2 regions of the Paenibacillus borealis genome follow, and region 1 is predicted to be linked to the other one. Evidence: a T-box and tRNA genes for the amino acid it is inferred to sense, from the RefSeq annotation. Region 1 holds a T-box; the other holds one or more tRNA genes.
The links. A T-box is a leader RNA that pairs with one kind of tRNA and senses whether it is charged. The one in region 1 lies ahead of PBOR_RS13695 (tryptophan--tRNA ligase), so its partner is inferred to be a tRNA-Trp.

Region 1 (3,183 bases):
GTTCAGCTTCTGCTCCGATACTGACATTCTGGAAATTATACGTTGAGTTACGTGCGTTCACCGATATTCCTCCCACCAGTCTATTTTATATCAGGTATAGATTAGATAATTTTACCATATCACCTGTTTGAGTCAAACTCCGCTCTGGGGATCTATTTATAGCGTCCGATCCTGGATTTGACCTGGGCAAGCAGAGGTGCAGCTAGGGCTCTTGCCTTCCGGGCACCTTCACACAGGATGGCGTCGATCTGTTCCGGCTCTGCCATTAACTCATGGTATTTCTTCCGGGGCTCCTCCAGTGCAGCATTGATCACCTGAAACAGCTCCTGCTTGGCCTCGCCCCAGCTGATGCCGCTTAGATATTGGTTCCTGAAATCCTGTACTTGAGCGGGAGCCGCAAACTCTTTGTACAGCAAGAAAATATTAGACGTATCCGGGTCTTTCGGCTCCTGGGGAGGCGTAGAGTCCGTTTTGATTTTGCTGATCAGCTTCTTCAGGTTCTCTGGTGTTTCGAACAGCGGAATCGTATTATTGTAGCTTTTGCTCATTTTTCTCCCGTCAAGGCCAGGGATGACCGCTGTACTCTCATCTACCATATAATCAGGCAGCTTGAAGGTATCTCCATAAATGCGGTTGAAGCCTTCGGCAATATCTCTGGCGATCTCCACATGCTGAATCTGGTCTTTACCGACAGGAACCTTGTCTGATTGAAACAGCAGAATGTCCGCTGCCATCAGAACCGGATAAGTGAACAGGCCCATATTGACTCCGGTATCCGCATCCACGCCTAATTGAATATTTTGTTCATGAATGGCTTTGTACGCATGGGCACGGTTCATCAGACCTTTGGAGGTCAGGCAGGCCAGAATCCAGCTCAGCTCGAAGATCTCCGGCACATCAGACTGTCTATAGAAAATCACCCGGTCCGGGTCCAGTCCCAATGCCAGCCATGTGCCTGCAATGCTGTAAGACAGATGATTAAACTCTTCTCTGTCCTGAATGAAAGTTAATCCATGATAGTCAGCGATAAAATAAAGTGAAGTACAATCACCGGCCCCGGCGAGTTGCAGTGCAGGCTTGATGGCACCGATGTAATTCCCCAGATGGACTTTGCCTGTAGGCTTAATTCCGGTTAATACAATTTCCTTGCTCATGTTATCCCTCCGTTTATAAAAATCAAAAAGGGGTCCTCTCATCCTGAAAAGGACGAGAAAACCCCGTGGTACCACCTTAATTAGCCCGGATTGTGATCCGGACCCGCTTGAACGTATCGCGACAAACACTATATGTCTGAATACGCGTCTCTTGTAACGATGAGACTTTCGCCAAAGCCTACTTCCTGAAGGTTCGGTTTGGATGCTCAGAAGCCCACTTCGGCATAATCCCTACACTGATTCGCAGCGATCATCAGCTCTCTGGAGTATTCGTTATGCGTACTCTCTTCGTCATTGCATAGTTGTATAAAATTGTATTACTGTATTTTTACAACATCTATGGGTGAATGTCAATTGGCAGGGCTTCCTTAGTGAAGTGCCGTCAGTTTGTATTCAAGAACTTACATGCAATATATCATGGTGGAATAATGTATTTCATTGTAATGTTTGTAAGTGTATTTAAAGAAGAAATGGGGGGAGCCATGGGAATAGAATATAGAAAAATAAGTGAGTTCGGGCGGGGAACACTCTTTGAACTATTGAAAGACGCCTATGCCATTGATTGCCGGTATGAGCAAAGCTGCCTTGCTGAATGGCGGGATTTTGACAACTTTTTCTTTGATAATCTGCAAATTGCCGATAAATACGGGTTCATCACAACGCTACACGGTGAAGCCATCGGCTTTGTTTCCTGGGACCCGAGGAACCTGCCTGAGGTTGCGGAAATAGGCCATAACTGCATTGCTTCAGCACACAAAGGTAAGGGTTACAGTAAAATGCAGCTTCAAGAAGCAGTGAATAGAATCCTCCACAATGAAGTCCGGAAAATTATTGTAACGACGAATGATGATCTAATCCCCGCCCGGCGGATGTATGAGAGCATCGGATTCACCCTGTCGCGCAGAAGACCGAATAATCATATTGCCGGACTGGACGGCGAGCACTTGGATTATGTATATTTTGTATAAAATCTGGAGGTACATAGAATGGAAGTTACGTTAAGTACAGCGGTAGTGGAAGATGCGCCAGCGATTCATGAAATGCAAACCCGGGCATTCATGCCTCTGCTCGAGAAATATCAGGATCATGAAACGAACCCGGCCAATGAAACTGTGGAGAGAGTGGCGGAACGGATCAATCAGGCTTCTGTAGATTATTACATCATCCGGTATGCCGGTGTCGCGGCAGGCAGTATCAGAGTCAAAAAGACAGATGAGCAGAAATATTGGCTCGGCCAAATATTTATCTTGCCGGAATATCAAGGCCAAGGCATAGCCCAGCAGGTGTTCGCCCAGATCGAGAAAATCTATGCTGACGCTACAGTCTGGGGGCTGGCTACCATCATGCAAGAGGAAAGGAACTGCTACCTGTATGAGAAGCTGGGTTACAGAAGAACGGGTGAGACCAAAGAGATCAACGACAAGCTGACTTTGTGTTTTTATGAAAAAAAGCTTATTTAAGGCTCACATTATAAAGCTATATAATGCTGTATATATTGCAACTTTGATTTCATAAATACCTAAGTTTTCGAGGGGATTGTTGTATGAAATGCAGGATTTGTCTCTTTCAGCGGCTTGGAGGAGGCGGAATGCTGCATTCCGTACAACAATTTTCGATTATGGATGTTTTAGGGAGGAGAATGTTGCATTTTGTGCAGGATTGTAAATAGTAATAGATATAGACAGGTGCTTGACAAGCCGATTAATAAAAAGTAAAGTGATAATATAAAATATCTTAACTTAAAGATAATATTTGACCTAATATCTTAAAGTAAAGATATATAGGCTATATTAGTTGCTACTCAAATAAATCAAAACAGGAGTGAATTCAAATGAACAAACAAACTATGGGCATTCATCATATCACCGCAATAGTCGGCCATCCGCAGGAAAATATGGACTTTTATGCAGGCGTGCTGGGACTCCGGCTGGTTAAGCAGACTGTTAATTTCGACGATCCGGGAACGTATCACTTCTACTTCGGCAATAATGGCGGCAAGCCGGGGACTATTATTACTTTCTTCCCTTGG
Region 2 (3,183 bases), 3.8 Mb from region 1:
TAACCAGCTTCAGCTCAGCGTAATGGTCACCGGCATGATCGATTCCGGAATTAACGTCAATATGACCAACTCAGGATCCGTAGTCCATGATGGAGGCATCCTGGAATACAGCCGCCTGCATGATATGACCATTCAGCCTTGGTCGCCATTCCAATACGGTTTCTTTGAAGGCGTATTCCTCGGCAACGAGAAGTTCCCGGAGCTGAATGAAGTCATTAACCGTCTGGCTGCGGAAAAAGGGGTAGCCGATACGGCTATTGCCATTGCCTGGCTTCTGCGCCATCCGGCTAAGATGCAGCCGATTGTCGGCACCACCAACACTAAGCGTTTGCTCGACATCGCCAAAGCTTCGGATATTACGCTCAGCCGCCAGGAATGGTACGAGATCTACCGCGCTGCGGGTAATGTGCTTCCATAAGGCTAGATCGTATTAAACATTATCTCGTTCAGCTAAGTAATACAGCTCCGGAATCCATTTCCTTGGGTTCCGGAGCTTTGGTGTAGTTATATCAATGACATTAAAAAAGCCTGCAGAATGCTTTATTAAGCACTCCTGCAAGCTTTTTATTTGAATACCGGCGAGAGGACTCGAACCTCCACGGTTTCCCACTCGATTTTGAGTCGAGCGCGTCTGCCATTCCGCCACGCCGGCGTATACAAACTATTGAATTAGTTCTAAGAAAAATAATGGAGGTGCCACCCAGATTTGAACTGGGGATAAAGCTTTTGCAGAGCTTTGCCTTACCACTTGGCTATGGCACCAAATAAAAAATGGAGCGGACGACGGGAATCGAACCCGCGACCCTCGCCTTGGCAAGGCGATGCTCTACCGCTGAGCCACGTCCGCATATAATGGCTGGGGATATAGGAATCGAACCTATGAATGACGGAGTCAAAGTCCGTTGCCTTACCGCTTGGCTAATCCCCAACATTTGATTTAATAAAATGGGGCGACTGATGGGTCTCGAACCCACGAATGCCGGAACCACAATCCGGTGCGTTAACCCCTTCGCCACAGTCGCCATATTATACTATTGTAGTGCAATGCCTTCTAACTCTTATAAAAGAAATGGGGCGACCGATGGGTCTCGAACCCACGAATGCCGGAACCACAATCCGGTGCGTTAACCCCTTCGCCACGGTCGCCATATTATACTTTTATATGATATTACTTGGCAGGGGCAGCAGGAATTGAACCCACACCAACGGTTTTGGAGACCGTTGTTCTACCTTTAAACTATGCCCCTAAAAATGGTGGAGGCTGATGGATTCGAACCACCGAACACGTACGTGAGCAGATTTACAGTCTGATGCGTTTGGCCACTTCGCTAAGCCTCCGAGGATGGTGCCGGCGAGAGGACTTGAACCCCCAACCTACTGATTACAAGTCAGTTGCTCTACCAATTGAGCTACACCGGCATATTAAGTTGTAAGAAATATGGTGGCGCGGGAGGGAATCGAACCCCCGACACAAGGATTTTCAGTCCTTTGCTCTACCGACTGAGCTACCGAGCCAAACACTTTTTATGAAAATGGCGGAACCGACGGGATACTCTTCACTCCGTTACGAGATTGCGATGTATTCCTTACGATGCCTATGCTTCAACGAGCCCTGGGAATTCTCATCCCTGAAGCAATAAAGATGGCGGAACCGACGGGATTCGAACCCGCGATCTCCTGCGTGACAGGCAGGCATGTTAGGCCAACTACACCACGGTTCCAAATTGGTTGCGGGGGCAGGATTTGAACCTGCGGCCTTCGGGTTATGAGCCCGACGAGCTACCGGGCTGCTCCACCCCGCGTCAATGGTAAAGATCTATTCTGTTAAAGATAGATGGTGGAGGCTGAGGGGTTCGAACCCCCGACCCTCTGCTTGTAAGGCAGATGCTCTCCCAGCTGAGCTAAGCCTCCATATATGACTCGTATGGGATTCGAACCCATGTTACCTCCGTGAAAGGGAAGTGTCTTAACCCCTTGACCAACGAGCCATGCTATTAAATAATTCTACTTCACATCCCTTTACAGGGAAGGTATTGCTACGGAGAGAGAGGGATTCGAACCCTCGAGACGCTTGTGGCGCCTACACGATTTCCAATCGTGCTCCTTCGGCCAAACTCGGACACCTCTCCAGATGGCTCCCCGAACAGGACTCGAACCTGTGACAACTCGATTAACAGTCGAGTGCTCTACCAACTGAGCTATCAGGGAATATACATATCAGGCTTGATCGCCTGAAAACTGAATCCGAAACGAATCTGCGTTGTAGATTTTTGGATAAGCCCTCGACCGATTAGTATTGGTCAGCTCCATGCATTACTGCACTTCCACCTCCAACCTATCTACCTCGTCGTCTTCAAGGGGTCTTACTAATTGGGAAATCTCATCTTGAGGGGGGCTTCACGCTTAGATGCTTTCAGCGCTTATCCCGTCCGTACGTAGCTACTCAGCCATGCTCCTGGCGGAACAACTGATGCACCAGCGGTACGTCCATCCCGGTCCTCTCGTACTAAGGACAGCTCCTCTCAAATTTCCTGCGCCCACGACAGATAGGGACCGAACTGTCTCACGACGTTCTGAACCCAGCTCGCGTACCGCTTTAATGGGCGAACAGCCCAACCCTTGGGACCTACTTCAGCCCCAGGATGCGATGAGCCGACATCGAGGTGCCAAACCTCCCCGTCGATGTGGACTCTTGGGGGAGATAAGCCTGTTATCCCCAGGGTAGCTTTTATCCGTTGAGCGATGGCCCTTCCATGCGGTACCACCGGATCACTAAGTCCGACTTTCGTCCCTGCTCGACTTGTAGGTCTCGCAGTCAAGCTCCCTTATGCCTTTGCACTCTGCGAATGATTTCCAACCATTCTGAGGGAACCTTTGAACGCCTCCGTTACTCTTTAGGAGGCGACCGCCCCAGTCAAACTGCCCGCCTGACACGGTCCCCGTACCCGCTTAGGGTACTAGGTTAGAACCTAGATACGATCAGGGTGGTATCCCAACGGCGCCTCCGCAGAAGCTTGCGCTCCTGCCTCAACGGCTCCCACCTATCCTGTACAGATCGTACCCAAATTCAATATCAAGCTGCAGTAAAGCTCCATGGGGTCTTTCCGTCTTGTCGCGGGTAACCTGCATCTTCACAGGTATTAAAATTTCACCGGATCTCTCGTTGAGACAGCGCCCAAGTCG

Region 2: it encodes a tRNA-Trp, which carries the amino acid that the T-box ahead of PBOR_RS13695 (tryptophan--tRNA ligase) is inferred to sense. The anticodon was not compared.

What each region holds. Positions count from the first base shown of each region.
Region 1 covers NZ_CP009285.1:3,326,258-3,329,440, forward strand. The annotation lists gene PBOR_RS13690 (class I SAM-dependent methyltransferase) at 1-61, opposite strand, end outside; gene PBOR_RS13695 (tryptophan--tRNA ligase) at 153-1,154, opposite strand; T-box leader at 1,200-1,458, opposite strand; gene PBOR_RS13700 (GNAT family N-acetyltransferase) at 1,637-2,122, shown strand; gene PBOR_RS13705 (GNAT family N-acetyltransferase) at 2,141-2,614, shown strand; gene PBOR_RS13710 (ring-cleaving dioxygenase) at 2,986-3,183, shown strand, end outside.
Region 2 covers NZ_CP009285.1:7,153,815-7,156,997, forward strand. The annotation lists gene PBOR_RS30140 (aldo/keto reductase) at 1-418, shown strand, start outside; tRNA gene PBOR_RS30145 (tRNA-Leu) at 574-652, opposite strand; tRNA gene PBOR_RS30150 (tRNA-Cys) at 689-762, opposite strand; tRNA gene PBOR_RS30155 (tRNA-Gly) at 773-847, opposite strand; tRNA gene PBOR_RS30160 (tRNA-Gln) at 854-928, opposite strand; tRNA gene PBOR_RS30165 (tRNA-His) at 947-1,022, opposite strand; tRNA gene PBOR_RS30170 (tRNA-His) at 1,071-1,146, opposite strand; tRNA gene PBOR_RS30175 (tRNA-Trp) at 1,174-1,247, opposite strand; tRNA gene PBOR_RS30180 (tRNA-Tyr) at 1,253-1,338, opposite strand; tRNA gene PBOR_RS30185 (tRNA-Thr) at 1,344-1,419, opposite strand; tRNA gene PBOR_RS30190 (tRNA-Phe) at 1,440-1,515, opposite strand; tRNA gene PBOR_RS30195 (tRNA-Asp) at 1,644-1,721, opposite strand; tRNA gene PBOR_RS30200 (tRNA-Met) at 1,726-1,802, opposite strand; tRNA gene PBOR_RS30205 (tRNA-Val) at 1,836-1,911, opposite strand; tRNA gene PBOR_RS30210 (tRNA-Glu) at 1,917-1,988, opposite strand; tRNA gene PBOR_RS30215 (tRNA-Ser) at 2,040-2,129, opposite strand; tRNA gene PBOR_RS30220 (tRNA-Asn) at 2,133-2,208, opposite strand; rRNA gene PBOR_RS30225 (23S ribosomal RNA) at 2,271-3,183, opposite strand, start outside.